Regions from separate parts of the Paenibacillus sp. W2I17 genome, predicted to be linked through region 1. Evidence: riboswitches for the same ligand, from Rfam matches in the RefSeq annotation. Region 1 holds a riboswitch; each other region holds the start of a gene.
The links. Region 1 has a riboswitch for cyclic di-AMP ahead of QF041_RS20175 (C40 family peptidase). Riboswitches for the same ligand answer to the same signal wherever they lie in the genome.
Positions count from the first base shown of each region.

Region 1 (8,163 bases):
CATGAACATTACCGAAATGAAAACGGAGGACGGGCTCTCTCTGCTGCACCGGATGCAGTATGTGCAACCAGATGACGGAAATATCAAGGACACCACCCTCATTAAAGTACGCTTGCCCAAACCCGTCAAAGGCGGGGAAAGCATCACGCTCCACACCCGATTTGAAGTGAATCTGCCGAAGATTTTTGCCCGGATGGGAACTGCTGATAATTTTGTCATGGCAGGTCAATGGTTTCCCAAATTAAGTGCCTATGAACCTGTGGGCAGACGTGGACGAGCAACGGAAGGCTGGAATCTGCACCAGTACCATGGCAATTCAGAGTTTTACGCCGACTTCGGTATATATAGTGTACGTATTCGGGTGCCTGAAACATACAAAGTTGCTGCTACCGGATTTCCGACGCAGCAAGCCGTGGTGAAGAATGGAGAAAAGGTCTATCAATTCTATGCCGATGATGTGCACGACTTCGCCTGGGCAGCCTCACCCGATTTTGTGTACGCCGAGGAACCCTTCTCTGCACCCAATGTGCCTGGTGTACGAATCAAGTTATATCTGGACCCAGCTCATCAGGATCTGAAAGAACGTTATTTCTACGCCGCGAAGGCCGCTCTAGCCAATTATAGCAAATGGTTTGGCCCATATCCTTACGCTACCTTATCCATCGTAGTTCCACCCAAAGCGGGGAACGGTGCTGGAGGTATGGAATACCCTACGCTAGTTACGGCCTTTGGAGCCGATGATACTACCCCAGGTTATGACCTGGAACGTACCGTAGTCCACGAGATCGGACACCAGTACTTCTACGGCATGGTTGCCAGCAACGAATTCGAGGAAGCCTGGCTGGATGAGGGGTTCACCTCTTATGCAGAAGACAAACTGATGGAGCAGGAATACGGATTGATTCCGAATCTGCCGGTACAATCGGGACTGATTACTTCTCCGTCATCCTTAACACAAGAATCCTGGAAGTTCGATTCACAGAATGAGTATGCAGCCAATGTCTATACACGTGGCAAGCTTGTATTGCTTGGTATCGAACATCAAGTCGGCACAAAAAAGATGGAACGCATCCTCTCTACCTATGTGAAGAAGTACCGCTTCAAACATCCCACTTCGGCTGATTTTCAAAACGTTGTGGAACAAGTGACCCGCACTTCCTGGTCTGATTATTTTGATCAATACGTCTATGGTAACGGGATGGCTGACTTTGCTGTAGAGAAGATTCGTGTTACGCCCATACAGAAAGACGGTCAAACATTGTACGAGTCATCCGTGACGATCGCAAAAAAAGGCAGTGACTACAGCGCCGTTCCTGTTCGCATTGCTTTTGAAGACGGCCATATCCTCACCAAGCAATGGAATGGCAAAGAAGATCGCATCACGTATAAATTAACTCACACATCCCCCGTATCCTGGGCCATGACCGATCCTCTGTACTCGATCGTGCTGGAGAACCACCATATGAACAATTTCCTGAAATCCGGACTGGATGAGCGGGCGAAGTCCCGCTGGAGCATGAGTGTAACCAAACTAATAGAAGCCATATTCGGAGGTCTGTCATGGTGAGGTGGAAACGGTGAAAGCGAAAATACGTGAAGGCTGGTTTCTCGTCCGTCAGCATATGTTCATTGCCGCACTCTTATTTCTTTATCAACTCATTTGGGGATATTTCTTCTATCGAATGGTACAATCGGCGGTTATCCCACTACTCCTTCGCTATCCAGATGCTGATGCCGGTGAGCTGAGTACACTTTTGTTCAAAATGGAAAGTCAACTTAACCTGTCTACCCATCCGGAGGTTCATCGTTATCTTTGGATTCTCGGGGGCATGCTGCTGGTTCGCATGTTGATCAGCCCCCTCATTCAGGCAGGACTGCTCTACTCACTTCAGCACTTTAATTCTACAGAAGAGCGCATCCCCTTCGTCCGCGGAATCAAAAATCTGTGGAAACCGATGCTGCTGCTCCACACCATACGTACTTTATTGATACTTCTGCCCGCCTACTGGCTCATACCGAAGCTCTATTCGATTCTCATGGACGGATTTCATTCCCTTCAATTACTTTTGCCTGGTATACCTTATGTTGCTGCCTGGATTGTATATGGTTGGATCATCCACCATGCCATACTCTACATGCAGTTTGGTGTGTCGGCACCAGAAGGAGAAGGCGGGGCTCACGGTACCCTCAAAGCACTCTGGATTGCACTGCGTCATCTCAGCGCTGTAATCGGCATTGCGCTCCTGCTGGGCGGAGTAAACCTGCTCGTCTTTGGGGCATTCACTTCAGCCTCATGGTTATTAACGGGACTTACCGGACTTATACTACAACAGACGTATCCACTTGCCAGATGTCTATTAAGTCTGTGGAAAATATGCAGCCATTTCCGATTATGGCAGTCCAAAATATCCAAAGGTGAGAGCAGATAGTTTAAAAATTGTTACCATCGCATGTTAAACTCAAGGCCTAATATGTACTTATAAATAGGCAAACCTCAACCTTTCCCCATCAAAGGTCGAGGTTTTTTTTGCTAAATTTGTTGCTAAACGTTGCCAAAGCCGTACTCCTCTGTTACAATAATCGCAGTGAGTTTTTAGTAACAACTTTGTAATCTTTACATTCATATTTGTAACTACTTAAAATTAAATCGTCATTTCTTGATTTCGCAGGTGCATAACTAGCATAGCCAAATTCCTGGCACCTGGGAAGCGGGGGAACCAGTTATGGGTGAATTGATCTTGCTACAGAGGGATCATAGGGGACCTTCAACCGAATCCTTAAGCTAACCTCGCAGGCGTTGGAAGGGGAATATCTCTTGTTCAAGAAGAAATTAACCGCAGCTGTACTTAGCATCACATTCGCTTTATCGCTTGGTGCAGGTAGCGCATTCGCAGATTCAAAGATGGACACAGTAATTGATTCAGCAATGGGAACTACATACAAAAGTGGGGGAACAACGCTTAACGGCTTTGACTGCTCCGGATTTACACGGTATGTATTCGACAAGTTGGGTATTGATTTGGCACGCCAATCCAGTTCCCAATTCGACATGGGCGATTCCGTATCCCGCATGGAGATGAGAGCTGGCGATCTGGTGTTCTTTAATACAACAGGTAAAGGCGTATCTCATGTAGGAATCTTTGTAGGGGATGGAAAGTTCGCACACTCCTCTTCTTCCAAAGGCGTTACGATCAGTGCATTGAGTGAAAACTATTGGGCCAATCGTTATGTTGGCGCGAAACGGATTATGAGCACGGACGCATATGAATCACTGGCCCTTGACTAGGGACAAGCTGAGCAACATGATGCTGTAACCATTAAACATACTGGAACGAAGCAAGAAGCATAACAGAACCGCCCGGTACATTCTCCGCAGGAATGTATCCGGCGGTTTTTTTGTGCTTCAATCCTTATTCATGTTGCAAGTTATACTCGGGGCATATCCTGCGACATCAAACAGGTTCATTTTGCGTTCGTTCGTCCGTGCCCTTATGATGTTTTTACCCATCCCGTTATAATATAAACGGAATTACCGGAACTTTTGTTTCATTTTTTTCTCGGGAAGGAAGACTTGCTAAATGAACATCTCTTTTGTAGAGTGGACAAAGAGTTCTGTTTCAAGGAAAGGAGCATGCAGGTGTATGAAGGAAACCCCTGTGACGTTTCACGTTGTACCTATGCGAGAAGAACATGCGGAGCTTATCTGCAGTTGGCAGTATGACCCGCCTTACAATATCTACAGCTGGCTCCCCTGGGAGCAGATGAAAGCTCTGGAAGTGGAATTCGGAGATGCACAGCTGCGGCAGGAGCAATATGCGATCGTCCTGGATCAGAACGATCGTATATGTGGGTTTGCTCAATACTTCCCACTTCAAGGGGTAACCCGGATTGGCCTTGGCATGCATCCAGAGCTGTGTGGTCAGGGTCAAGGGATAGCTTTTGTCACTGCCATTGTACAGGAAGCCATTCGCCGAAATCCCACAAATGAGATTGATCTGGAAGTACTCACTTGGAATGCTCGTGCCATTCAAGTCTATCTGAAGAGTGGATTTGTCACCCAGGATACATACGAACGACAGACCCCAAGCGGCTTGAAGCCCTTTCACTGTATGGTTTATGAAGGGCCTCGCGGTTAGAATCCATTGCAAAACAACCAAATTTGCCCCTTGTTATGTGATTAGTTCAAAAAATTCCCACAAAATGCTATGATGTCAGTACAGGTTCCGTTATAATGATATGGATAGTTTCAGGTTAGATGATCTTTCATTCTGGAGGGGACATAAGGGATGCACAAATGGATCATGAGCGGAGTATTTTTTGCAGCATGCGCTTTAGCTATTGTTTTAATGTTTACGCTTCCAGGGAAAGAGGAAGTGGCTGAAGAAGCCAAACCAACCATGCCGGAAGTAACATTGGATGCCGGACAGGCTGAGGCACTGGTCAAAGCCAATTGTATCTCCTGTCACGGGGATCAGCTTCAAGGTGGCGTAGGACCTGCTCTGGCAAATATCGGTAGCCAAGATGATCTGGAGAAGATCTATTCTACGATTGTCAAAGGTAAAGGTGGTATGCCTTCCTTCAAGGGCAAACTGCAGGACGAAGAGATTGCAAATATCGCCATGTGGCTGTCAGAGAAGAAATAATCTCTGCACACGCATAACAAAGAGGCGCTTAATCCCCTTTTGGGAGAATAAGAGCCTCTTTGTTATATCAATTATTAAGCCTCTGGCGCATTCTCGGCCAGAAAGGCCTCAACTTCACGTGCGGACGGCATCCCGGACTGGGCGCCGAGCTTCGTCACGGATAACGCGGCCGCACCCATGGCGAAGCCTACGGCCGCGTCCAAAGTCTCACCGCGCGCGAGGGCTACTGCCAGCGCGCCGTTGAAGCAATCGCCAGCGCCGGTTGTATCGACGGCGCTTACGGCGTAGCCGGGCGCACGGCACGCGCCGGCACGCTCTGCTTGTACGCGGCCACCAGGCGCCGCCGCGTAAACAGCCCCCTCGGGGCCGAGCGTCGTGACGACAGCGGCCCCGAGGGATGCGGCGAGCTCTGCGACCGCCGCATCCAGGTCTTCCGGCCGGAGATGATCCCGGCCGGTAAGCACGGCAAGCTCACTGCGGTTCGGCGTGACAACGTCGACGCACCGCAGGAGCTCCTGGGGCAGACCCGGCACCGCGGGAGCCGGGTTGAGCACCACCAGTGCGCTGCCTTCAGCCGCCAGTTGGGCGGCGCGGGTAACCGCTGGCAGCGGGATCTCCAGCTGCAGCAGCACCGCTGCGGCTGCAGTCAGGCTTTTTACCGTATCCGCCTCTTCCAGCATCTCAGGCACCACTTGCCCATTCGCACCAGGAATAACGATAATCCGGTTGTCTCCCCGAGAGAGCCAGATGGAAGCCGTCCCTGTAACCGTGTCTTCCAATATGCGAACCTGCGAGGCATCTGCACCACTTTCCGTCAGACTGTGCAGCAGACGTTCACCAAAACCGTCCGATCCCACCGCACCAATCATCGTAGTCTGTCCACCCAGACGCGCAGCGGCAACAGCCTGGTTGGCCCCTTTGCCACCAGCGAGGTAATGCAGCTCCTCACCGCTCACCGTCTCTCCCTCTTCCGGAATCGTGTCTGTCTTCACCACAAGATCCATATTGAGACTGCCTACGACAGTAATAAGAGGTTGTTTCTGATTATAGTCTGACATGTATGGTTCACTCACTTCTGGCCGCGCGATAATAACCGACCTCGTTATTGCGACCTCATTTTGTCATAAGCTTCGTTATATTGCCCTGCTTCCTTGATATCTACAGATGTAATACCACCCGCATCCCATGATGTGAGACGCAGCGTAACCGTTGTATAATCAATCGTAATAAAAGGATGATGATTGAATGCTTCCGAGATCGCAGCGACCTCATCCACAAATGCAATCCCTTTCATGTAGTTGGAGAACACGAATTTACGTACAATCCACCGTCCCTCTTCCAGTTCCCAGCCTTCCAGCCTCCCTAGATGAGCTTCGACTTCCTCTTGCGAAAAAACCATGCGTTATCTTCCTCCCCATAGGATGGTACATTACAGACGTGAGTCCGTATAACCACCGACACCTTCGGCGCTATCAACAGCAACCTCAAAGGCCAGGCTCACCGCCATGCGGTTGGCCCATTTCACGACTAACATCTTACCACGGACAAGCTTCAAAATCCAATCAACTACATGGCATAGAACCACTAACCATAAGGGTTTGAGGACAATTCCAGTTCCATTCATACCCCTGTAAACACACTAAATTAAAGGTACAAACGTCAACTCTTCTTCTCCGATCAAAATATGAATGCGGTGCTGTTCCTTATCATGGATGACCACGCCACTTCCAACCGGAATAACAGACTCCTCGCCCAGCGCATAGAACAAATCCTCCGCCAACGCCTCATCCACTTCAAGTTGGTCAGATGCAGCCAGTCTCTCCCACTCTTCCGCGTCCATTTCAAAGAAAACATACCGATCCGGTATGCGTCCGATTGCCGTTGTCAGATCTGTCAAAATTCCTTCATAATCCCGTCCATGCTTTACGCCCATTGGCTTTTCACTCCTATTCGGCCCCTAAGGAGCGGATTTGATCTTATTATACCTGAAAATAGCCCTTAAAAAAAAAGGCCTTCTGGTCGATAAATACATATATGACCGTTTTAACTGTTTTAGCAACCGTAAGGAATGCCTAACATTGAACGGATTGCGGCCAAAAATTCGTCCGGAAGCCCGAACACAGCCGCTTGAAAGGATTCAATTTTATCTCATGGATGAGGTGTATGATGAACATTTCAACGATTATTGGACTAATTTTGGGGCTGGTCTCCCTTGTATTTGGTATGTTCTTGAAGGGTGCGCCCTTAATCAACCTGGTTAACAATCCCGCAGCCTACATTATTATCTTTGTTGGTACGGCAGGAACCATCTTTATCGCATTTCCGATGTCTGAAGTTAAAAAAATCCCTAAGCTTTTCGGGATTGTTTTCAAAAATCAAGTACTTATTGATCGCGTATCCCTGATCGGCACATTTATGGATTGGGCTTCCACTACCCGTCGTGAAGGTTTGCTTGCACTGGAATCAAAAGTAGAAGAGATTGACGATCAGTTCCTTCGTGGCGGTATGCGTATGATTATAGACGGCAACGATCAGGAATTTGTAAGTGATGTACTCATGGAGGATATTCATGCTACAGAGGAGCGCCACCGTGGCAGTGCCTTGATCTTCGCTCAGGCGGGGATGTACGCACCAACGCTCGGGGTTCTCGGGGCCGTTGTAGGTCTCATCGCAGCACTTGCCGATCTCAGTGACATGGAGAAACTCTCCCATGCGATTGCGGCAGCATTTATCGCTACACTCCTTGGTATATTTAGTGGTTACGTGTTATGGCACCCGATGTCTAACAAGCTGAAACGGATGTCCAAGCAAGAAATGGAGATCAAGCTGATGATGGTTGAAGGACTGTTATCCATACAATCCGGTGTCTCCACCATCGCCATCAACCAAAAGTTATCCGTATTCCTGACACCTTCCGAACGTAAACAACTGGAAGAGAAGGAGGGATCATCAGGTGAAAAAGGCTAAGAAGCACGAACCACATGAAGAGCATATAGACGAGAGCTGGTTGCTTCCCTATTCCGACTTGATGACCTTGTTGCTCGCTCTGTTTATTGTATTGTTCGGTATGAGTTCAATCGATGCAGCTAAGTTCGAGCAGATGGCTTCCGCACTAAACAGTGCATTAAATGGAGGTTCCGGAATTCTGGACCATTCGTCCATGAATCCGGATACGCCAGGTGCTGATTTGGGTAAGAACAAACAGGAACCTACAGAAATTACCAAGAAAACACCAGCTCAGATTACAGATGCACAGATGGCTAAGAAAGAACAAGAAGACCTGGAGAAACTCAAAGAGCGACTCGACAAGTATATCTCGAAGAATGGACTTTCGGACCAGCTGAACACCAAGCTGAATCAGTCTGAATTGAAGATCACCATCAGTGATAACGCCCTGTTCTCCTCAGGCCGAGCAGATGTGAAGCCTGAATCACGATCCCTGGCCAAAGCAATCTCAAGCATGCTACAGGAGTTCCCTGAATATGAAGTGGTTGTATCCGGTCATACCGATAATATTCCC
Region 1 covers NZ_JAUSXM010000001.1:4,492,444-4,500,606, forward strand. The annotation lists gene QF041_RS20165 (M1 family metallopeptidase) at 1-1,567, shown strand, start outside; gene QF041_RS20170 (hypothetical protein) at 1,578-2,429, shown strand; cyclic di-AMP (ydaO/yuaA leader) riboswitch at 2,675-2,812, shown strand; gene QF041_RS20175 (C40 family peptidase) at 2,816-3,286, shown strand; gene QF041_RS20180 (GNAT family N-acetyltransferase) at 3,642-4,136, shown strand; gene QF041_RS20185 (c-type cytochrome) at 4,287-4,643, shown strand; gene rbsK (ribokinase) at 4,718-5,701, opposite strand; gene QF041_RS20195 (4a-hydroxytetrahydrobiopterin dehydratase) at 5,746-6,042, opposite strand; gene QF041_RS20200 (hypothetical protein) at 6,073-6,267, opposite strand; gene QF041_RS20205 (hypothetical protein) at 6,283-6,576, opposite strand; gene motA (flagellar motor stator protein MotA) at 6,810-7,610, shown strand; gene motB (flagellar motor protein MotB) at 7,597-8,163, shown strand, end outside.

Region 2 (8,163 bases), 2.2 Mb from region 1:
CCACCCAATACTCCACCCCACTTCAGCACATTCCGACTACGAATCTGGTTACCTACAGGCACAAGAACAGCTTGAGCCAACACCAGATTGAATGAAGTATACAACAGTGGAGACAGCCACACTTGAATAGGGTTTGAATCTGTCGTCAGTGTGATGAATCGGGAAGCACCTGGATGATGGATGGTACTGGTGATCATGAGCAGAGATAACAGGAGCATCATGGGCACGACGATGCTATTCATTTGTAGAATGGCCTGAATGCCTCGACCCAGAAGCAGATATGACCCTACAAGTGTGACGATCAGACCTGTCTGATAATGCAAACCCAGATGTTCGACAAAAACGGAACCTGCTCCGGCAAGCATGACACTGTTCACGCCAATGAGAATGAGAAGGGTCACCCAAGTGATCCATTTGCCCGCCTTGTGGCCGAATAAATGTTTGTTCAGATCCTCATAAGAGCGGGACCCGGTATCGTGAGCGATCAGCATCATTTTGGTACCTAACCAGACAAAGAGCATGGTGGATAAGCCTATGGTGATGGTGGCCCATTTGCCATACTGGGTAAAAAACTGCAAAATTTCCTGCCCTGTAGCGAAGCCGGCTCCGACAACCGTTCCGATGTATGTAAATGCGATCTGCAGCACCCGAAATGCCTGTTTCATGTGTTTCCCCTCTCAGGCCCCTGTATAGTTTGGACATGCGGGTACCATGGTACAAGGTATGCTTGACCCACGAAAGTCATGACAATCGATAATGAGCTTTGGCTTGAATTGCGTCTCAAGGAAAGCGCCCAGGCAATTTCGCTTGAACTTATAGATAGATATATGATACTTTTACCTCATAGGATAGGCTTGGGAGGTCAAATCATGGAATTATTGAAACAACGAATTTTACAAGAAGGTGTGGTTATCTCGGATCAAGTATTAAAGCTGGATGGTCTGTTGAACCACCAGATTGATCCTGCATTAACGATGGAGATGGGACGTGAGTTCGCTGCCCGTTTTCGTGAAAGTGGAGTAACTCGGGTAATCACGGTAGAATCCTCAGGGATTCCGGTTGCGTTTGCCGCAGCCTATGAACTTGGGGTGCCCCTTGTATTCGCCCGTCGCAAAAAAACACTTCTGGCTGATCCTGATGCATACTGTGAACGTGTACCGTCCTTTACCAAAGGAATTGTAACTGATATTATGGTATCCCGCGAGTTCATTCATGAGAATGACCGCATTTTGTTCATTGATGATATTATTGCCAATGGAGATGCCGCTCGTGGCGTCATCAAAATTATCGAGCGTTCCGGTGCGGAACTCGTCGGATTCGGCGTTGTGGTCGAGAAAAGTTTCCAGGCAGGGGCACGCACGATTCGTGAACAGGGTATTCCGGTGGAAGCCTTGGTACGCATTCGTTCCCTGAACGATGGTACGGTACAATTTGACGATAACGAAATGTGACATTTTAAAGGAATAGGGCCTATTTTTTGAACTATGCCTTTGCATGACCGCGGATTTCATTTATAATGGGGTTATGTTAGGGAGAGGAGGCAACACCATGGGGAACCAACCGGCAACAGAACAATTTTTTAATGATAAGCTGGCGGAATCGAAAGTTCATTTTGAACGTGCCCTGGATTGTAAACATACGGAATTCGATGACCTTTATCCCTATATGATTGAACATCCTCAATTTTTCTGGTACAAACGCTATGTTGCCTGGTCAGAATTACTGACGATTGTAGGCTTGTGCGAAGAGTTGTCCTTCTCTTGGAAAGAACAATTTACACCGCATCAAGTGGAGTACCTTGAAGAACGTGTGATGTCCGCCAAAGTGCTTGATTTTTGGTTCGAGAAGAACGACAGCAAAGAGCACGCGCAGCGGTAACTTTCAGTCGGGACATAATTTCGAATGACATGACAGTCCAATACAGTCACGTGAGACCTAAATGACATTTCATTTAGGTCTCTTTTTGTAAATAAATTTGGAATATAGGAGCCATGAAGATGATCAGTGATACAGAACTGGACGCCCTGCGTCTGTCAGGTGAGAAAGTAAGAGTAGTACGGGACGAGCTGGAATCTAACGATGTAACCGGGATTGTTGTTGCCTGGGATGGCGAGCAGGTACTTATCCGTCGTCAGAATCGACGTGTCGTTAAGCTGGATCGAGGTTACCGATATCAGCTGTTCAGCGAGCCGCGCCAGAGTCCACTTAGTGAGTAACAGCTTATAATTATGGCAGAGCCATGAGCGTTAAATGTTTGGAATTACCATGATTTCTTGGCATAATTGACTCACTCGGGAGAGAAGATAGGTACAGTGAGGAAGATCTGTAACTATAGCCGAGAGGGTGTGCTACAAGCCATGACATTGATGAATGATAAAGTTCATGCCTACAAGGATCAGATTGGAGCATTAAGCGATGTGCTGCCAGGTGTGGTTAAGTCGTATCATGAGTTTACCGGAGAATGCTTCCAACCTGGCGTGATTGATGCGAAGACAAAACAGCTAATTGCACTCGGCATTGGATTATTCGCCAACAATGAGGTATGTACCTTCTACCATGTAGAAGAAGCCCGTGCCAAGGGAGCAACAGATCAGGAGATTATGGAGACCGTTGCGGTGGCCGGAGCTGTTGGAGGAGGACATGCCCTGTCTCAGGGTGCGATGCGAGTGCAGAAGGCGCTGCATTAATGAAAAAACATGGTCATACTCTGTTTAGTACAGGAGTAATGACCATGTTTTTTTAAAGTTCATCTTTACTTGTTTTACTGTTCAGTTTTTTATTGTATTTGTCCACGTCCGCAAATTTTTCCATTATGGAATAGCGTGCCTTATATTTAATCGATGATGATTTAGTCCAATATTCAATCGTTGATCGGTCACTGGTCCAATTATATATAAAACTGTTATTGTAGCTTTCAAGCTCTGGTTTACCATATTTATTCGTAAGTTCTTCCAAAATTTCATCAGAATCCTGATTAGTCAAAGTGCCGAAATCGTAACTTGCTTCAATCATTAAAAAGTCATCTAATGGATATGCATCTGCTGCATTTTCCATTTCTTCAAGGCGCTGGTCCATTATTTTGTATATCTCTTCTTTCCTTGTTTCTGTGGTATTGGGGTTATTTAATTCCTCTGATAATTCACTTCCTTCTTCCATCATTTCCAGAATGCCATCATTGTCTAATAAATCAGTGAATACGTATTTAGCATCTGCTTTCTTACCCAAGACTACAAGATTGGAATACTCGATACTTTTCTCATGGTCATTATGTACGTCCTCTTCATAGCCCAAGTTACCGTTCTTTTCTTCGGCTGAAATGACTTTGTCGATCTTGGTACCCCATGAAACATCTCTAAAATCTTTTTCGTTCTCACTACTGCATCCTAAACTACCTATTACTAAAATAGCAAAACTTAAAACAAACATTAACTTTTTCAATTGTTCTCCTCATCTCCTTTTATTTCCTAAAACATTTTACATTGTTTAAGAAAGCAGTTAAAGACAAAAAATGGTTAAACAAAAAAGGCATCCGGTTAATAACCGATGCCTTTTTGTATGTGAATTACATTTTACCTAACATTTTATCATACATAAACTGTCCAGTTACCCGACGTGCTGTTACATAGCGGTCATTGAAGTATGGATTCGATAACTTCGTGATGCTTACGCCTTTACTGCTGGAGGCGTGAGCGAATTGTCCACCGCCGATATATACACCTGTATGTGAAATGCCTTTGCCTGTTGTATTAAAGAACACCAGATCACCTGTCCGAACATTGCTCTTGGATACCGGAGTACCTGCTTTGGCTTGCTGCTGAGAAGTACGTGGCAATTCAATACTGTATTTGTTGAAAAGATATCTCATAAAACCAGAACAGTCGAAGCCGGCTACAGTTGTGCCACCCCATTTGTAAGGAATACCTGTCATGTTGTTCACTACGGAGTTGATACTGCTTGCCTCTGTGCTTGTTGCCCCGGATGTAAATAATACAGCTGCTCCAAAAATGGAGATAATCAGTTTTTTCAAAATCAATGTTCTCCCTTCGATGCCTACGGAGTTAGCTAAGGGTTCGGTAGAAGGTTCCCTATATTTCCTATGTATAAGAATAATTCACCCAAATTGGTTCCCCCGTTTTCAAACATGAAACTCGGCAATGAATAATTAAGTTTTTGTAACTATTTGAAACTATATTGCATAAATGCGTAATTGTCAAACCCATTTAAAACCCTTCGTAATACCTCAATGTTAGCGGAATTAAGGTTTTTATATGAAAGAAGGGATCAAGTTTGGGTATCATTCATGACAAAAACGTCATTATTGATTCGTTTAAGACGAATTTGGATAAATAAATAGGTTTGTCATGAGTTAAAAGAACTATCCCGTTATGTAGAATTGGAGAGATTATATTCATTAAGTTGCATATATTGACAAAAATCGATTTTTTGCATATTATCTGATTATCCAATCCACATATTGGATTAAAATTGATTTTATTATGCGATAAATACAAATAAAGGAGGTTTATAGACGCGTATCATAGGTAAAGTAGAAGTGGAAGATTTATAAAAACGAGCATAGGAGAGTGTTACAATTGAAAGCGAAGAAAATAATTACTTTTGTCCTGGCATGTACGATGGTGTTTTCAGCAGTTGGAATGGCAGTTCTTCCTGTAGGGACGGTATCTGCTGCGGATGCATCGGGTACGACAGCGAGTATTTCTGATATTTTGAAGAACCAGCTGCCGGATGGAGGTTGGAGAAAAGATTATAAACAGACAAGTGGAGAGTGGGCGAAGTCCACGATTGACAACAAGGCTACATACTCAGAAATTAGAAGATTGGCGAAGGAATTTAAAAAGACGAATGATCCGCGTTACTCCACAGCTGCAATCAAAGGAATTAACTTTTTGATCAACATGCAGTATTCAAACGGCGGATGGCCACAAGTTTACCAAAGCTCTGGATATCACAAGCATATCACTTACAATGATGATGCCATGATTAATGTAATGATCATGCTGGATGAAGTAGCGGCACGCAAAGGTGATTTCTCGTTTATCGACAGCACACTTGCTAACCGCAGTAAAAATTCAGTTGCCAAAGGTGTGGAGGCGATTCTAAATACACAAGTCGTTTCAGGTGGTAAGCTGACAGCATGGGGACAACAACATGATTCCAGTTCCCTTAAACCAGCGAGCGCAAGAATCTACGAAGTGCCATCGCTGACAGCTGGAGAGAGTGTAACGATTGTTAAATTTCTGAAAACCAGACCTGCTAACGCTAAAATTACTGCATCCATTAAAGGAGCGGAGGCTTGGTTTAACAAGGTGAAAATTACGGGTTACAAATATGAAAGAGCTAATGGAGATAGTAAAATTATCGCTGATTCCAAAGCTGCACCAATTTGGGCACGCTTCTATGAGATAGGAACGGATAAACCAATCTTTATTGGTCGTGACGGGGTAGTAAAATACAAATTAAGTGATATTGATAAAGAAAGAAGAGGCGGTTACGCATGGTATGGCAACTGGCCTTCCAAGCTATAATTTGAAGTATGCTTCCATTATAATAAACCAAACTATTAGCAGCAGTTAAAGGTAAAGCCCGAATCGACATGGACGTCTGGTTCGGGCTTTATTGTTATTATTTTCAGTGTTGACATGATAGATTCCGCATGATATATTATTTCTTGTCGCCGATATTGATGACGGAGATACAATATGCGGTCGTGGCGGAATTGGCAGACGCGCACGGTTCAGGTCCGTGTGGGCTAACCCCCGTGGAGGTTCGAGTCCTCTCGACCGCATCTAATGAAAAGGCTCCTTAAGCTAACGCTTAAGGAGTCTTTTTTTGCATTTTTTGATATAACACTAGATTTAGTATCCAAGAGATTAGTGCTTAGCTGCTCTTACCGCAAATGGTCTTCCATCAGCCATACGGAACGTTTATTGTGCTGCGGTAACATTAACGCTGTCAATATTTGGTCCTTCCGATCCAGTGGTGACCACTTTCAATGTATTGGTCCCCGTGTTCATGGGGACCTGTATTGTTTTTTCAACCCAAGTGGACCAGCTTCCCGTAGCCGGAAAGGGCTCGTTGCTGATGACTTTGGTTCCGTTCACAAAAATGTCGAGGTTCCGTGTGCCGCTTTCCAGCGCATAACGAAACTTTACGTTTTTGGTACCTGTTGTCGTGTTATTAATGCCGTTCCATTGAATGGCTGAACCAGTCATCGCATTGAAGTTAACATACCCGGAGCCAGTGTAACCGGGGTAGATTGTTTCAATGGCAGCTTCCGTAAGTGACGTTCCGGTCTCGGCTTCATACGTAGTGCCACTGCCTGTATTCCCGCCGCTATTTCCGCCAGTAACGTTGGCAACAAACGTTGTTACGCTCTGAGGCGGGAGCTGTGCCGTGAAGGCTCCATTGGATACGGTAAGCGGGGTTCCGCTTGCCAGGTTTCGACTGCTGTCCGTAATCCATGAGGACACAGTAGAGGCATTACCATTCTGCAGAACGAATTTTTGGCTTGTGGCTGAAGTTCCACGGTTAATCGCCACGACGACGACTTTGTTATCACCTTTATAGGCTGAGACAAATGTGTTTGTATCCGGATTTTTCGTTGCATCGACTCGCAGGTAGCCTGGACGCACGAATTTAGAGAAATGAGCCATATTATACCCGCGTTTGCTTATGGTACCGTCCTCTTTCATCGGACCATACTGTCTGCGGATGTACCACCACACGTAGGCCTGGAAATCACCTTCTACCATGGCATTGTGCATGTGATAGGAAACGTCTAATGCTTCAGGCCAGCGGTCTGCTGAGTTGTTGTCACTGTTCGGAACATACACCTCAGTCATCCACAGTTCTTTACCGGCTCCTTTTTGCTTAAAGAGAGGGTAGGCAAAATTCGAAATCTGGGTTCCATACGTATGTGCTCCCAGAATGTCCATGTTGGCAAGTGCCTGCGGATCATTCAGGATTGGGTCGGATATGTTCTTTAAGTATTGGAAGGATTCAGGCGCCATGACTTTGGTACCTTGAATGGACCCGGCATTTTCTTTCATGAATCGAAGGATCTCTTGTGGAGTCCACCAGGTCCAGTCATGAGCATAATCGGGTTCATTTTGCACAGAAATGGCATACAGATCTACGCCGTTATTTTTCATGTAGGTTACAAAGTCGTTCAGATGTTGCGCATATGCGGCATATTTGTCGTATTTCAGACGTTTGGCATTTGTGTCACCATTGTGGTTGAACGTTTCAACCATGCTGCTTGGAGGATTCCATGGGGATGCAAATACAATAGCACCCTTTTCGATAGCCCGCTTGGCTGTGGCAACTTCACGGTACCAGTTATTAGAATCTGGATCGACGTAAATCCTGAGAATTGAGAAGCCTAACTGATTCTGATCATTACCAAAAGCAGTTTCACGTTGAGCGGGAGTCAGATCACCAATCCAGGCAGGAAGGTTAATGCCCCCAAAGCCCTTGATCAGCTGTTTTTCCGAGGACAAATTAATGTTGGCATCGCTGGCTGCTGACACATTTGTCGGTGTTAACATCAAAGGCAGGGCTGTTAAACAGGCCAAAAGAACATTAATCGTCTTTTTTAGTTTGAATTTCACTACTTTCATCCTCCTCGATAATGGTAAATGGTTACATAGAGAAACCGCGACCAGGGATAACAAACAAGAATAGCGGATTGTCTGGCATTTATTTTATGTAAACCCTTTCAAAACCTCCTTCCATAAATCATAGGAATGAAATGCAGCACATAAGCTCTTTCATTTGTTGATTCTACTAAATAATTCCTAAACTGAAAACCTGACAAATTACAGTATTTTTTCTAATTAATCTCTATTTTCTAACTGTTCAATGACAGTTCTTGTCTGAATGCAAAGGAGAAAATTGGAATGATGGAGATCTTCGCTTGAGATAGAGGTCTCCAATGGTGGGGGGTATTGTTATTAAGGAAGGCTTTGGCTTACATATTCCTCCCTTCATTATCAAACAATGAGATCACAGAAGTTACGGGGAGGGAATCATGATGAAGGAACAGAGAAAGAATTATCGATTCATTGCAGGTATCATGGCATTTTTGATTGTGTTTTACGCAGGCACATCGGCAGGAGGGCCTACAGCAACAGCTTCAGAGTC
Region 2 covers NZ_JAUSXM010000001.1:2,311,169-2,319,331, reverse strand. The annotation lists gene QF041_RS10080 (YkvI family membrane protein) at 1-665, opposite strand, end outside; gene QF041_RS10075 (xanthine phosphoribosyltransferase) at 870-1,451, shown strand; gene QF041_RS10070 (hypothetical protein) at 1,549-1,878, shown strand; gene QF041_RS10065 (hypothetical protein) at 1,998-2,216, shown strand; gene QF041_RS10060 (carboxymuconolactone decarboxylase family protein) at 2,358-2,687, shown strand; gene QF041_RS10055 (hypothetical protein) at 2,740-3,438, opposite strand; gene QF041_RS10050 (C40 family peptidase) at 3,563-4,027, opposite strand; cyclic di-AMP (ydaO/yuaA leader) riboswitch at 4,033-4,164, opposite strand; gene pelA (pectate lyase) at 4,593-5,546, shown strand; tRNA gene QF041_RS10040 (tRNA-Leu) at 5,723-5,806, shown strand; gene xynC (glucuronoarabinoxylan endo-1,4-beta-xylanase XynC) at 5,946-7,640, opposite strand; gene QF041_RS10030 (divergent polysaccharide deacetylase family protein) at 8,048-8,163, shown strand, end outside.
Region 2: another riboswitch for cyclic di-AMP. It lies ahead of QF041_RS10050 (C40 family peptidase); the one in region 1 lies ahead of QF041_RS20175 (C40 family peptidase).

Region 3 (8,163 bases), 1.5 Mb from region 1:
CCCTGTAGGCATGAAGCCCAGCTCCGAGCATATGGAAACTGGGGAAAAACGATTTCATGGACATCGAGGTTGGCTGTGCCAGTCCATCCGCAGCCGAGGCGCTGACGGTCTTCCATTCATTCTCCAGATCTGTGGCCAGGCGGACCATCAGATCCTTGGTTGTATCGTTGTTCAGGGGAATGACTTTGGAGGCTTCGGTTATGCAGGCATTCATGGCTGAATGCAGGTAACCAAGGACCGCCTCTTCGACCGGGATGTCGAGGTGGTGGTTAATCCAGGCGTGAACAGTGGAGAGGCAGCCAACCGAATCATATTTGGCAAAGATCTGTTCGAGCTGGCTGAATTCAATCCAGGGGTGCAGAGCGCGTGCGAGTCTGATCAATCGTTTACCCATGGTGGCAGCTTGTTCTCTGAGATCTCCAGGGGTTCGCTGAACATGGACGAGCTTGTCGATCAGAGCTATCCGCCATGTATCCTTGTGATCTGCTGCGGTATAGATACCTTTGATGGCCATACCTTCAAGACGAACGATGCTCGGATGCAACTGACAACGCATGAATGATTCGAGATCTTCAGCATTACGAATGGTACCCTCCCTGATATGGATATCCATGCCGAAGGAATGGGTGAACCCTCCAACCTGAATAGAGGAATCAAGCAGTTTGACATAATCGAGCAGCTTATTCCCACGGTTCACAATCATTCGCCTCCTGTGTTCGTTAAATGTCAATTAAAGTGACGTTTATATTCCTTTTTGTTTGAGAATCCGAATTATATGATAGTTATCATCCCATAAATGTCCGCTTTTTGTCAATAGTATCAGTGAAATTTAATGAATAGAATCTAAATCTAAATTATTGTGTTATTTTAAATAACGTGTAATGTCATATGAATGAATAGGTAAAGGAAGGACTATATATAAATGAATCAATAAGATCAGCTCAAGCCGGAAAAGAGGGGATCAAATCTAATGATATGCAGTTCATGGGTAAAGATGACGAGATTATGCGATTTTTGATGAAAATGCCTAGCTGAAAAAGAAGTATTAAAAAGCACTTTACTTTTAGTTCTGAACCCGGTATAATCAATTCTGTTGCCGATTATTTACGACATGCGGTCGTGGTGGAATGGCAGACACGCTATCTTGAGGGGGTAGTGGGCGTATGCCCGTGGAGGTTCGAGTCCTCTCGACCGCATCATATGAACGATTAAAAAGAAGCTTTCCATTAATGGAAAGCTTCTTTTTTGTCTTTTTCGAACAGTATGACATCAAAGTTGAGAAAAAAAGGCCATCCATTACCGGGGCAATGGTGCTCTACCTTCCGGCTACGGGTGGCCTGTGTATTATTTTTGCAGCAAATTCTTGATATCTTCTTCAATCTTGTCCGGTGTTGTTTTGGGAGCATAACGTTTAATGACCTGTCCGTTCTGATCCACGAGGAATTTGGTGAAATTCCATTTGATTGCTTTGGAGCCGAGCAGGCCAGGAGCTTCTGTGCTAAGGTGTTGGAAAAGAGGGTGAGCGCTTGAGCCGTTCACATCAATTTTCTCAAACATGGGGAAACTCACGCCATAATTCATCTGACAGAACTCGGCAATATCGTCGGAAGATCCTTTTTCCTGTGCAAACTGGTTGCTTGGGAAACCAAGAACTTCAAATGGAGCATCTTGAAACTTGTCTTGCAGTTCTTGTAGACCTTTGAATTGAGGGGTAAGGCCACATGAGCTTGCCGTATTCACAATCAGGAGCACTTTGTCACGGTAGTCGGACATTTCAACTTCTTGACCGCGAAGTGTATTCACTTTGTAATCGTAGACTGTCATCTAAATCGCCTCCATTTATTTACTCTTATATCTTCTATTATATTGGTTGCAATTAAATATTGCAAAACTAATATGGTGTTAAAAGCATCAAAACAGGCAAGTTGTGCAGAATACGTGAATGAATTGCGAAGTGATTTACGCCAGAGTGAGAATTAGATAGCCTTGAAGAGATAGATAGAGTATAACTTTGTTGTAAGCGTTATTATGGATAGGAATTGGCAAAAATCTGCCGATTCGGTGATCTGCGCGGACTTTACACCGACATGGCACGGGTGTATGATTCATAACGTAATTTCAATTTAAACTAAATTGTACCTGAAAAACGAAACAAACGATAATATCGCTCGATCTTATCCTTAAGATATACGAACGATGTTTTAATCGCTGAGTTTCCATTCATTGATGAGTGGAAAACGGGGGAACCAACGGAATGCGCTGTCCAGGACAGTGGCATTCATGGGGTGAATTTTCCGGTGACAGCCGGAAATAGGGCGACTCTCGCGCCCGAATCCGTCAGCTAACCTCGTAAGCGTTAAAGGGAGAGGCAACAAGCCGTACGCTGGTTCATGGTGTTTTCGCCATGGATTATTTAAGAAGCGTTCGGGAGGCCTTGGTCCCCCACGCTTCTTTTTTGTTGTCTTTTCACGCCAAGGGAGGAACGAATGATGGATACTGAGATGATCTTAGTGACTGCTCCAAATGAAGCAGGACGCAAATTTATTAAATTGCTGATGTACAAAAAAATGCCGTTTGCCGTTCTAACCAACAGTGCAGGGGAAGAGCGCAGACTCCGTAGAATCGGAGTAGAACATGTCATTCGCATGAACACGGCTGCAGCTCAAAAATGGTTTTTGCCGCAGGGCAGCGTAGGCAACGTGTTTATTTTCGAGAACAGCCTGAATCTGACCTGTCGTTATTTACAGATCTGCCGTTCATGGACATCGAAATCCCTGTGCGTGATTACGGAGCAGAGTCATCCTAAGGGCATCTATCGGGGCATGGGCGCAGACCGGATTGTATATTCGCTTAATGGGGAAGTTGGCTTTCTCCTCAATGGTTAATGCCATAGCTTGTGATTGCTCAGGTGTAAGGTGCCTGTTATAATTGAATGTATCGATAAACGGAAGTTTGAGGAGACTCATGCAAGATGGTGAGTCTTCTTTTTTATGGTTTTAGAGGTTGTTCAAGGAGGAATTGGCGTGCCGGATGTAGGTGGATTGAAATGGTTGTTTTTTGATGTTGGAGATACACTGGTAGATGAATGGGAGCCGGTTGATGATATTATCGGACAGTTCGTCCGTGAAGCTTGTGCTTTGGGGTATCCGGTGACAATTGAGGCGGTACGCGAACTGTTCGCGAACTGTTACCAGAAATATGAGCAATGGCCTATGAGAGTGGCGATTCGCACATTTGTTGAAGACGAGGGACACCAGAAACAGATTCAGGACAAGCTGAAATTTCAAAAAGATCTTGAACGTCCTTTTCCTTCAGCGGATTACGTTCTTCAGCAGTTGTCACGGCATTATCACATTGGCATTATTGCCAATCAGAGTCCTGGAACGGAAGAGAGACTGGAGAGTTACGGACTGCGGAAGTATGTTGATGTTCTGGCCTGCTCGGCTGAAGAAGGAGTGTCCAAGCCAGACCCTGAGTTATACGCTGTAGCCTTGAAGCAGGCCGGTTGTGAACCAGAGGAAGCCGTCATGATCGGCGATCGGATCGATAACGACATTATACCTGCTCGGAAGCTGGGCATGCGTACGATTCGAATTATGCAGGGTTACGGAAGATTCCAGCCAGAACTATCGGATGACAAACGTGCGGATTGGACTGTGGATTCATTGGATCAGCTCCTGCCGTTACTGATACCAAATCAGGATTAGATGATTGTTTATTGGATTTTGAGTTTTACTATAAAAGGAAACACCTTGCTGTATTGCAACAATAAAGGCTGATCAACTTGGGTATTGCATACCGGAGTTGATCAGCCTTTTTAGTATTTAGTCGATAAGAACGAGATTAGAATAACCGAATCGTCTGAATGATCAGATATACATTCAGCACAACGATAATCGCGGCAATGACCCATGAGATGATTTTGAGCCACAATTTGTTGGCGAATGCACCCATGCTTTTTTTATCACTCGTGAACATCACCAGGGGAATTACAGCAAAGGGCAATTGTAGCGACAGCACGACCTGGCTCAAAATGAGCAGTTCTTCTGTGCCGTGTTCTCCTGCAATGGCTGTCACAATTACCGCCGGGATGATGGCGATCAGACGTGTGACCAGTCTGCGCAGCCAAGCCGGAATTCGAATGTTCAGGAAACCTTCCATAACTATTTGCCCAGCGAGTGTACCTGTAAGGGTAGAGTTCTGACCTGATGCTAACAGCGCCACACCGAACAGAATACTTGCAACCGTAGTACCCAATAGAGGTGTCAGCAGATGGTAGGCATCTGCGATCTCGGCAACCTGCGTCATACCAGCACTGTGGAATACAGCAGCAGATACAATCAGGATGGCTGCATTGATGAACAGGGCCAGTGTCAGCGCGATTGTAGAATCCATGGTCGAGTACCGAATGGCTTCTTTTTTGCCCTGTGGTGTCTGTTCGATCTGACGGGTCTGCACAATGGAAGAATGCAGGTACAGATTATGCGGCATCACGGTTGCTCCAATAATACCAATGGCAATATAGAGCATAGCCGGGTTTTGCAGAATCTCAACATTTGGTACAAAACCATGGAGAACACCGCCCATATCCGGTTTTGCCAGAAACAGATCAATCCCGAAGCAGAGGGCGATGGTTGCCATCAGCACAATGACGAGAGTCTCCAAGGCGCGGAAGCCTTTGTTTTGCAGTACAAGAATCAGGAGTACATCAACTGCTGTGATGATAACGCCGTATAACATAGGAATGTTAAATAACAGCTTTAACGCGATGGCAGAACCAATGACTTCAGCCAGATCGGTGGCTGCAATGGCAAGCTCACACAGAATCCATAACATCATGACAACAGGCATGCTGAATCGTTCACGACAGGCTTGAGCCAGATCCCGTCCAGTGACGATGCCGAGCTTGCCAGCCAGCGACTGAAGGACAACGGCCATCAGGTTTGATAACAGGATAACGGATAACAAGGTATACCCGAACTGCGAGCCGCCTGCGATATCTGTTGCCCAATTCCCGGGATCCATGTAACCTACGGCAACGAGGTATCCTGGGCCTACAAAGGCGAGGAATTTCTTCCACCATGCAGCATTCTGCGGAACTTTCATGGAACTATGTGCTTCTCCAAGGGAAGGGGCCATGCCCGCAGTAGACAATGATTCTCTTGAAGGAGCGTTGAACGGATTTTTTTTACTCATACGATAATCACCTGACTTTGAATGATTGATTTGGAAATATTGTTGCGGGACAACCCGCTCATGATATATCTAAATTTTTATGTTTATTGTTACATTGTACTCCTTCAATTGTTTTTGTCTAGTGCAACTTTTATGTATCAGCACAAAATTCCGGTTGTAGCTTGAAGATGCCCCTTCGTATATTACCCAACCTTGGAGAAAATACAGCCATGGCATTGAAATGCATGAAAATAATAAAGTTGTAAAAGCTGATAAAGATACAAAATTGCGTTTCAAAATGAGCCAGAAGTTTAAATTGAAAGGAAGGCAGTAAAAACTATATGGATAAGGGAGAGATTCTTAAATGGAAGCTTTATATACAGCAGTAGCGACAGTTAAAGGTGGACGTACAGGTTCTGTGACTTCTTCGGATGGCGTGCTTAAGCATGATCTGAAAATGCCAAAAGAGCTTGGTGGCTCCGGTGGTGAAGGTACTAACCCTGAGCAGCTTTTTGCCGCTGGATATGGAGCATGTTATGAAAGTGCCCTTGCCAATGTAGCGCGCAAAGCAGGTGTGAAATTGGAGGATGTGGTTGTTACAAGTAACGTATCCATTGGTAAAGACCCTGCGGATGACGGTTTCCAGCTGTCTGTTCGTCTGGACGTTAGCATGCCTGGTGTAGATCACAGTCAAGCAGAGGAACTGGCCCGCAAGGCGCATGATTTCTGTCCATATTCCAAAGCAACACGCGGCAACATTGATGTTGTTTTAAACGTAGTCTAAGATTTGACTCCTGGCAAGTAAAGGGAACATATAGAGCAGGGTATCCCAGATACCTGATGCTCGACTACAAAGCCCTGCTGGCAATCGGCAGGGTTTTGTGTTGATTATAATATATGGACATGGTGCAGGAGATTAGATGCCAGATCGCGTACTATTTTACATAATTGCACTCCCACTTCATGCTACACATTCCATAAAGGGGGAACGAAGATGAGTATTGAAGAGATGATCGAGCGGCGATTTGTGTGTACAAAATGCAGGGGCACGGATTGTAACATTAAGGAAGTTTCCATGTCAGGAGCAGGCCTGAGCAAGATGTTTGATATACAGCATAACCACTACCTGTTCGTGGCTTGTGCTTCCTGCGGGTATGTTGAGGTATTTGATCCGGATGTTTTGAAAGGGAAAAAACAGGGGCAGGTCGGGACTATTCTGGATATTCTGTTTGGCGGGTAGACATGCGCGAGTTGACATTGAACTGAATTTTCTTTAATATAACTTAGTACTGAGTAGTGTCATTGCATGAACCAAATTTGAATTAAACAGGTGATATCCATGTCTTATAGACCGCGTATTGCAGATTTAGAATTAGCTTATGGTAACAAGGAAGACGGATTGTATGAATTCAAAATGAATTTGGTAGACGGTACTAAATGCCGTGTATTCTACACCCGTTCCCCGGAATGGAAGATGACCAATATCAGCCGTCTGCAGAAAACCCCTTGTCCAGTATGTCGCAAAGATTTCATTTGCAAATGTATGGACCAGTGGGCAAGTGACCTGCATCAACAGATGATCGATGACCAATGGATGGAAAAGGCAGTTACGGAGTAATTGTCGGACAGATACGAGCGTGGGCACAATGCCTGCGCTCTTTTTCTTTTTATTTCCCATTAATGCGTGTTCAAAAAAGAGCGGTTTTCAGTCTTTTTGAACTACCTCTAGAAATAGTTTTAGAATTAGTGAACAATATGGCCCAGATTGGGTAAGTTACTCTAACCGCAACAATAGGAGGCAGCGAATATGACAGCAAATCAAACAGATGTGCATCAGGGACATCCCATCGTACTGGTGGATGGCGTCTGTCACTTCTGCCAGGGCTTAACCAAATGGATTATCAAGCGTGACCCGGAAGGAAAATATCATTTTGCATCGCTTCAATCGGATGTAGCCAAGGAACTGCTGGCGAAGGGCAATTTGTCGACAGACAGTATGGATACCTTTGTTCTGATTGAAAATGGAAAATACTATACACGTTCAACCGCCGCACTGCGATTGGCCAAAGGTCTGAAGTTTCCTTATCCATTATTATATGTATTCATTATTGTACCGAAATTCATTCGTAATGCGGTCTATAACATGGTGGCACGCAACCGTTATCGCTGGTTTGGCAAGGATGAAGCGTGCATGTTGCCTACACCGGAGATCAAAGATCGATTTTTGTGAGTGTGATTAATAACGGAAATAATTGGGTAATGACTACAGATCATATCTATTTTGGGAGGAAAACAACTTGAAGAAGTGGACTACATTATTTATCGGGGCATTATTAGCAGTGAGCTTGGCAGCATGCGGTAACGATACAGATAATACGGCAACGCCGCCAGCGACTAACAACGAAACATCTAACGAGGGTAATACACCTGCGGAGCAGGAAACAAAGGTCCCTACCCTGGACGAATTGATTACCAAAACCAATGCAGCAACGAAAGAAATGAAAAGCTTCACAACTGAAGCAAATATTGATCAGAATCTGAAACTGGATGCTGGTGAACAGTCCCAGGATCAACAGGTTAAAACATCGCTCAAGATGGATATTATCAAAGATCCAATGATGATCTATCAAGAGATGAAAATGGAAATGTCGGGACAGGAAGCTCAGAACGTGAAGCAGTATATCACTTCGGATAAAATCTACTCTCAAGTTGGGGATCAATGGGTTGCGATTCCTGAAGCTCAAACCAAGGAACTGATTGAGCAGATGAAGGCAAGCATGAATCCGGAAGGTGAATTGGAGCAATTCAAAAAGATTGAAGAAGATACTGAAGTGACCGAAGAAGGCGACAATTATGTGATTAACGCTGACGTATCCGGTGATAATGTGAAGGAACTAGCGAAAGCCGTGATGGAGCAGAACGGATCGGATGCCCAGATGCAAGCCATGCTTGATCAGATGAATATCACTAGCATGAAGATGAAATACA
Region 3 covers NZ_JAUSXM010000001.1:2,994,952-3,003,114, reverse strand. The annotation lists gene QF041_RS13395 (urease accessory protein UreF) at 1-697, opposite strand, end outside; tRNA gene QF041_RS13390 (tRNA-Leu) at 1,114-1,196, shown strand; gene QF041_RS13385 (glutathione peroxidase) at 1,345-1,824, opposite strand; cyclic di-AMP (ydaO/yuaA leader) riboswitch at 2,197-2,371, shown strand; gene QF041_RS13380 (HAD family hydrolase) at 2,487-2,885, shown strand; gene QF041_RS13375 (HAD family hydrolase) at 3,024-3,707, shown strand; gene QF041_RS13370 (Nramp family divalent metal transporter) at 3,844-5,139, opposite strand; gene QF041_RS13365 (organic hydroperoxide resistance protein) at 5,540-5,959, shown strand; gene QF041_RS13360 (zinc ribbon domain-containing protein) at 6,170-6,415, shown strand; gene QF041_RS13355 (hypothetical protein) at 6,515-6,793, shown strand; gene QF041_RS13350 (thiol-disulfide oxidoreductase DCC family protein) at 6,983-7,405, shown strand; gene QF041_RS13345 (DUF6612 family protein) at 7,473-8,163, shown strand, end outside.
Region 3: another riboswitch for cyclic di-AMP. It lies ahead of QF041_RS13380 (HAD family hydrolase); the one in region 1 lies ahead of QF041_RS20175 (C40 family peptidase).

Region 4 (8,163 bases), 3.9 Mb from region 1:
TCACGCCAAGTTCAGTTAAGTCATACAGATGATCCAGCACACCTTGCAGATCTCCACCAAAATAATTGTTCAACTCAGGTTTGCCACCCCAGTCATGGGTTTCTTTTGGATTCAGCTTGGGATCTCCATTAGCAAACCGTTCCGTCATGATCTGATAAAAGACAGCTTCTTTGGCCCACTCGGGCACCTTAAACACATCAATTTCATGTATATACGAGAACTCATAATATCCTCCGGTGGGATAGGGGGTCTCATAATGAATTCCATTATCCGCTAGAAACACATCTTCTGAACCGGCAGTTATCCGAAATATATAGGTGAGACGTTTGAATTGTGGCTTGACAGCAGCCTCCCAATAATCAAACATGTTATCTGAAGCAGCCTTCTCCAATTGAATTTCCTTGTACGTTCCATTCCAATCGTACTTATCTCCGGTCAGTGCGGTCACGTATTGCACATCATTACGTTTGGTACGTACGCGCAGATGTATGGTAGACGAATTATAGGCATAAGCCCACTTGTCACGAGGAACATGATACATGGCTTCGAGCAGCATGACAGCACCTCCTGAATATAGGATAAGTTATAGTTATAATTAACCAAGTTAGCCAGCAAAGAATCACATTTACTGTAATAAAATGTATTATTTTCATCGTTTTCAAAGGTTTCTTTCACAGCATTTCCAGCTTTGTGCTGAATATACTTACAGCTAATTTAGAAAAAGGGTGCCCTGAACAGCTTGGAATTCAAGATTGTTCAGGGCACCCCTATATAACATGTTGAAAGTAAATTTTAGCGAATAGCTTGCTCAAACTCCGTGCGGATGGTTTGAAGCAGCTCTGGCTGGCTCAGTACGTCATAGGCTGTTGTAGCAAGTGCCTTTGCTCCCAGAATCATGCCATCCAGCGCGCGCTCCTGAAGTGCAAGGTCACGGAAGGCTATGGAGTGCAGTGTATGCACCTCGTCTACAACACGAATGTAGGGATGGATGGCAGGACATTTCAGGGAAACGTTACCGATGTCCATAGAGCCGTGATCATTACCACTCACAATCTCTTCTTGCGGAATACCAAGTTCCATCAGATTTTGACTAAACGCAGCTGAGAATGCTTCATTGGTAACCATCTCGTCATAGGACGTTTCATAGTTGGATGTCACCAGCTTGCAACCTGTCTGGAGAGCAGAACCTTCAGCGATCTGAATCACACGTTCTGTGAGAATATTCAGTTCTTTGCGAGTTGCTGCCCGTACATAAAATTGCGCAGAAGCATAGTCAGGAATGATATTTGCTGCCTGACCTCCGTTGTTGATCACACCATGAATGCGCACGGTGCTTTTCACTTGTTGCCGGAATGCATTGATTCCGTTGAACGTTTGAATGACGGCATCAAGAGCATTAATACCTTCGTGCGGACTTGCAGCAGCATGTGAAGATCGGCCATGGAATTCAAATTGCACAGCATCAATAGCCAGCGAGCTGCCTGACTTCTCGTAGGCATAATATGGATGCGCCATGAGAGCGACATCACAGTCATCGAACAAACCTGCTTCAGCCATCGGAACTTTGGCACCACGTGTCTCTTCAGCGGGGGTACCAAACACTTTAATGGTTCCACCTACTTCATCCAGAATAGATTTTAGCCCAACAGCGGCCCCAAGACTCATCATACAGATCAGATGGTGACCACAAGCGTGACCGATCTCCGGCAAGGCGTCATATTCGCACAATAAAGCAATGGTAGGGCCTGGTTTGGCGGCTGAATAGGTTCCGATAAAGGCTGTCTCCAAACCGAGGATTGGAGCCTCTACAGTGAAACCGTGGAAGACCAGTTCTTCTTTCAAACGGGCAGAAGCGAGATACTCTTCATTTCCCAATTCGGGGTTGGCACCGATATATGATGAAATGGCTTTAAAACGGGAAGCATATTGATCAATAACCGTCAGAATTTGTGATTTGTTAGCTGTCATTAGTAAACTCCTTATGCAAAAATGAAAATAATTCATTGATTATATCATGTTTGCTTCATTTTTTCAGAAACAAGTCAAGATTTGTAATGTCAAAATGCATTGCATAATCATGCATTGTACTTTATAATGACTCAGTCATCAACATGAGAAGCATACAAAGTATTGTAAGGGGAGAGAACAAGGTTGAAATTAATAAGTCGTTACACCATGATGCTGTTGACCTTTGTTGTTCTACTGACAACTGCCGTTCCTGTGGCATTTGCAAGTGGGACTACAGACAATTCAAGCAGTAAAAAGCTGGTGCTCGGTACAAGTGCTGATTTTGCACCATACGAATTCCATAAAGTGATTAATGGCAAAGATGAAATCGTCGGCTTCGATATTGAGATCGCCAAAGAGATTGCCAAAGATCTTGGCGCTGAGCTTGTGATTGAGGATATGGGCTTCGACGGTCTTCTGCCTTCATTGCAGAGCGGGCGTGTTGATCTGGTGATTTCAGGTATGACGCCGACGGATGAGCGGAAGAAAAGTATCGATTTTTCCGACACCTATTATAAATCAAAACAAGTGATTATGGTTCGCAATGTGGATAAAGACAAATATCCAACCATGGCAGAACTTGAAAATGCGAAGATTGGCGTTCAGAAAGGCTCCATTCAGGAAACGATCGGACAGAGTATTCCAGGAGCGAAGCTTACTGCGCTGGATAAAATCTCGGATATCGTGCTTCAACTGCAAACAAAACGCATTGACGCGGCAATCGTTGAAGATACCGTTGCTGCAGGTTATCTGGACGATATCATTGGACTTGCTGCTGCTGTTCCGGACGAAGAGCAAGCAGAAGCGGCAATCGGGATTCGTAAAGGTAATACCGAGCTGCTAGCTGCAGTAAATGGAACACTGGAGCGACTGAAAAGCGAAGATAAAATCAATCAAATGGTGACGGATGCCAGCCTCTTGATGGCGGATAAAGCGAACAAATCACAAAATATTTTCCAAGTATTCTGGGAGTACAAAAGTTTCTATGCTACAGGTGTAGGATACACACTTCTGTTGTCTGCACTTGGGGTTATCTTCGGGGTAATTATAGGATTGATCATCTGTTTGTTCCGTTTGCATGACGCTGCAATCTTGCGCTGGATCGGTACTGCTTACGTTGAAGTGATCCGTGGCACACCGATGCTGGTACAATTGATGATTATTTACTATGGTTTTTCCCTGAGCTTTGGCATTAACTTCACTGCACTTCAGGCAGGTATCATTACACTTTCAATCAATAGTGGTGCCTATCTGGCGGAGATTTTCCGTGCAGGTATTCAAGGGGTGGATCGTGGCCAGTTGGAAGCAGCTCGCTCCCTCGGAATGGGCAGAGGTGCAGCAATGCGTTACATCATATTGCCACAGGCTTTCAAGGCCGTATTGCCGGCAATTGGTAATGAATTCATAACGATCATCAAGGAATCCTCCATTATCTCTGTTATCGGTATGGTGGACATTATGTATCAGGCAAGTGTGGTCAAAAACATTACGTATCAAGGCTTGAGTCCATTTTTGATTGCAGCAGCCATCTACTTTGTATTAACGTTTATTTTGTCCAAGCTGCTTGGACGACTGGAAAGGAAGTTGAGTGCAAGTGATAGACGTTAGACAATTACACAAATCTTATGGTAATAACGATGTGCTTAAGGGCATTAACGTGACGATTGGCAAAGGTGAGGTTGTCGTAGTCATCGGCCCTTCCGGTTCAGGTAAAAGTACTTTCTTACGTTGTCTGAACCTGTTGGAACAGCCTACCTCGGGTGAGATTGATTTTGAAGGTGTGTCAATCACCGATCCGAAGCACAACATTAATGCAACTCGGGAAAAAATGGGCATGGTGTTCCAGCATTTCAACCTGTTCCCACACAAAACGGTACAGCAAAACATTACGATTGCTCCGATTAAAGTGAAAAAACAATCCACTCAGGAAGCGGAGAAAATTGCTGCTGATCTGCTTAACACCGTGGGCTTGTACGATAAAAAAGATACATTCCCGAATCAGCTGTCCGGTGGACAGAAGCAGCGGATCGCCATTGCAAGAGCATTGGCCATGCAGCCGCATGTCATGCTGTTTGACGAGCCTACTTCGGCACTGGACCCCGAGATGGTCGGTGAAGTGTTGGATGTCATGAAACGTCTTGCAGAAGGCGGGATGACTATGGTCATTGTAACGCATGAAATGGGTTTTGCACGTGAAGTAGGAGACCGGATCCTGTTCATGGATGGCGGGGTTATTGTAGAAGAGGGAACACCTGATGAGGTGTTTGGAGCACCGAAAAATTCACGTACACGTGATTTTCTTGCCAAAGTACTCTAAATGAAAGTGATCAATAGCGTTACTGACTTCGAGTCGGTGACGCTATTTTTTTATGGTTAATAATCACGTATGGATTCGGAAAAGTAACTATTCTGTTACCAAATGTAAAGGAATCGGGTCGTCCAATATTTCTAAAGTATCCAGTACTCTTACATATGCTTACATGCTAAAAAACCATTTGGTAAGAATTACTACAAGTTCAGGTTACAAAATTGTGATATATTGAACTCTGCCGAAACTTCCGGACAGGGAGTGCGGGGGATGTAACGATGCAGATTGTGCAGGGGGAAGATCTACAGCACACTGCTTGGGGTGAATTAGGGGTACATAACGTTTCAAATGTAATGAAGAACCTATAGGGTGGGCTCCTCATCCGAATCCGACAACTAACTTCGCAGGCACAATGAGGGAGGAAGACCATGATTAACAAGAAACGTATAGCCAAAACAGCAGTAGCATTAATGACAACAGCAATGCTCATTCAAGCCGTTCCGGCTCACGCCGATTCAGTTCATGTGGCCAAAGAAGGGGATACCTTCTACACCTTATCAAAACAATATGGAGTAGCAATGAACACGTTGGTTAAAGCAAACAACGACATTTCACCTTACAACATTTATGGTGGTTTGAAAATTACGATTCCCGGTAAGGCAAACAATGTTGCTGCCGCGGCGACGGAGAGCAAGACCCAAGCCAAAACGGTTACCACAGCAAGCTTGGACGTTAACGCAGATAACAAAGTGGTTCAGGCCTGGGGTAAAACATTCGATTACAGCAAAGCTGTGAACGTAAAAGCAACGGCATACTCTGCTGATCCGTCTGAAAATGGAGGCTGGGGTGCAGTCGATTATTTCGGAAATGACCTTGAACTGGGCACGATTGCAGTTGATCCAAGTGTGATTCCACTCGGAACCAAAGTACTGGTAACTGGTCACAGCCATCCAGGATTGCCAAAACAGGCTTTTGTAGCCACAGCGCGTGATGTGGGCGGTGCAATCAAGGGTCATCGGATTGATATCTTTATCCCGGGTAGCAAACAGTCCGTAAGCACATTTGGTTTTCAGGATATCGAGCTGTACATTCTGAAATAGAGAGTAAATTACATTTAAAATGAATTCAAACAGGGTGTCTGCCAGTCGCTAATTTGCGATTGAACAGCACCCTTTTATGTTCTCATTTATTTGCTATCACGGTCATCCTAATTTTTGGCCTTTGGCAATCCCAACATCTCGTCCAAGGTGACCAGTTCATACCCTCGATTACGAAGTTCCTCAATGATTTCAGGCAAAGCCTCAATCGTGCCGTTCAGGTTTGATCCTACACCGCCTCCAGCATGTTGCAGAACGATGGATCCGGGTTTTACGGCAGACAGGATGTTATCTTTCACCTGTTCCTTTGAAAGGCCTTTCCAGTCCAGGGAGTCTACGTTCCAGTTCACAATGCTATAGTGTTGTTTGGCAGCCCATCTCAGCTGTTCTTCATTAATGTCTCCATAAGGCGGCCGAATCATCTTCGGCGTGTATCCCGCCAATCGTCGAATAATATCCCCGGTATGTAAAATTTGTTTGCGAAAGGCATTCATCGACAGCTTACTGAATTCAGGATGATTGTAGCTGTGATTACCAACCATATGCCCTTCCTTAACGATGCGTTTCACCAGATCCGGATGTTTCTCAGCACGACTACCCACGATGAAGAATGTAGCTCTGACATTGTATTTCTTCAATACATCCAGCACTTGTGGAGTAAACCGTGGATCAGGTACATCATCAAAAGTCAGTGCAACCTTCTTTGTTGAAGGACCATTGGTTTTGAACGTATCGGCATATTTTTGACGTAACTGTCCCAATGTCAGTTGTTCTTCTTCTGCAGAATCCGAACCTGATACTGATTCACTTGACGGGCTTGAAACATCACGCGATGAAACTGGAGCATGATATCCCCCTAGAAAAATAACGATAACCATCAGCATAATGAGGCGTACGCGCATCATAACGGCCTCCTTTTCCAAAATGACGTTCTCCTTGGTATGCCCGGGGGTTCCATAAAATATGCGCAGTGTGAGAAGTTTCATTGCGGATTTAGCTCATGACAGCCATAATTCCTCCATATATAACATATAGAAAAGGGTAGGTGGATAGGATATGAGTACATATGATTTGAAATCCATACGTTTACAGGTGATTGAAGCAGGAGAGGATAAGGTTTTTCTCGTTACCGGAGGAAAGGCGCATATTGGCGCTGTAGCTACGTTCTACGTGGATCATGAGCGCGTAAGCGGGACGACGGTACATATTCCCGGGCATAAAGAACAAGAGCTGTGTGAGCGGCTTGCCCGAAAGGCTGCCCTGCAGCTGAAAGTAACCGTTACGGTGATCATGGGTATTCATTTTGATTCCATCACACGGATGCAGATCGACGAAATCGTGCAGACTGCAGAGAGGTTGATGGAGGATCATCTGAACAAAGATAAACGATCTTCCTGACATAAGAACCATCGAATGTTTTGATTTTATTTGCTAAAATTGAAACGAGTTGTAGATTGTTACGTATGTATGTTTATATACGATGTAATATCGACTAGGAGGAATAACATAATGTCCATTTTCAAACGTTTGCGTGATCTAACCATGTCTAACATCAACGCCATTATTGACAAGGCGGAAGATCCAATCAAGATGACGGACCAATATATCCGTGACATGCAAGAGGATCTGGAAGATGCGGAGAAAGCAGTAGCTCAACAGATCGCCCATTGAGAAGAAATTCAAGCAGTTATTCGAAGAGCAGGAAGCTCTTGTGAAGAAACGTGAAGAGCAGGCGCATACGGCGGCACGTGCTCAGAATCTGGATTTGGCTCGACGTGCTCTGGAAGAGAAAAAGGCTGCTGAAGAGAAGATGGCTGAGTACAAAACCAGCTATGACCAAAACAAGGCTTCTGCAGATAACCTGCGTGGCAAGCTCGACGAGATGCGTAAGCAACTGACTCAAATGAAGAACAAACGCGAAACACTGGTAGCACGTTACAATGCAGCAAAAGCCCAAACGGAAATCAACAAAGCGTTGAATGGGTTTGGCTCTGATACTGCAAGTGCTGGTATGAAGCGTATGGAAGAGAAAATGATGCAGATGGAAGCACAGGCAGAAGCAAGTAACGAAATGTCTTCCAAAGGCAAGTCTTTGGATGAAGAGTTCGAGAAGTTGGGTAAAGATCAGGCTGTTGAAGACGAACTCGCAGCTTTGATGAAACAATACGATAATAAGAACTAATACCTTGGTTGTCAGCAGGGTTAACCAGCGGAGGAGAAGAGTATTTCTCCTTCGCTTTTAAATGCGGTTCATGTTGATATGTGGGGGCTGTGTAAATGGATTTGAATATTTTGGCGATGCTGGTCTGGACCGGATCTGGTTCGGTTTTGCTGTTTGTCTTGATGTATGTAGATTCACTGTTCACGAAATATAAGGATTTTGCTGAAGTCAAGGCTGGCAATATGGCTGTTACTACACGTATGGTTATGAAATTATTTGCACAAGGATATGTACTCGCTACATCCATTTCTACGGCTGGTCATCTTGGAGAAGCATTGTTGGTCTCCGTTGTATCCTTTATCATTTTGTTGATTCTGGAGAGTGTTGTACACTTTATGATTCGCAAATGGGCCAATCTGGATCTGGATACGGGAATTCAGCAAGGGAAGACAGGATACGGGTTGTTCTCTGGCGCTTTACATATCGTGGGCGCACTGATTATTGCAGCTTGTTTATAAGATAAGGAACAGGAGTAATTCTCATGAGTGTATGGAAACGAATTAAAGGAATACTAACAAAACCTGAACCAC
Region 4 covers NZ_JAUSXM010000001.1:552,424-560,586, forward strand. The annotation lists partial or broken gene QF041_RS02535 (alpha-glycosidase) at 1-556, opposite strand, end outside; gene QF041_RS02540 (M20 family metallopeptidase) at 793-1,968, opposite strand; gene QF041_RS02545 (ABC transporter substrate-binding protein/permease) at 2,176-3,615, shown strand; gene QF041_RS02550 (amino acid ABC transporter ATP-binding protein) at 3,602-4,324, shown strand; cyclic di-AMP (ydaO/yuaA leader) riboswitch at 4,545-4,741, shown strand; gene QF041_RS02555 (3D domain-containing protein) at 4,744-5,415, shown strand; gene QF041_RS02560 (polysaccharide deacetylase family protein) at 5,523-6,314, opposite strand; gene lpdD (prenylated flavin chaperone LpdD) at 6,469-6,810, shown strand; partial or broken gene QF041_RS02570 (PspA/IM30 family protein) at 6,922-7,594, shown strand; gene QF041_RS02575 (DUF350 domain-containing protein) at 7,690-8,091, shown strand; gene QF041_RS02580 (DUF4178 domain-containing protein) at 8,115-8,163, shown strand, end outside.
Region 4: another riboswitch for cyclic di-AMP. It lies ahead of QF041_RS02555 (3D domain-containing protein); the one in region 1 lies ahead of QF041_RS20175 (C40 family peptidase).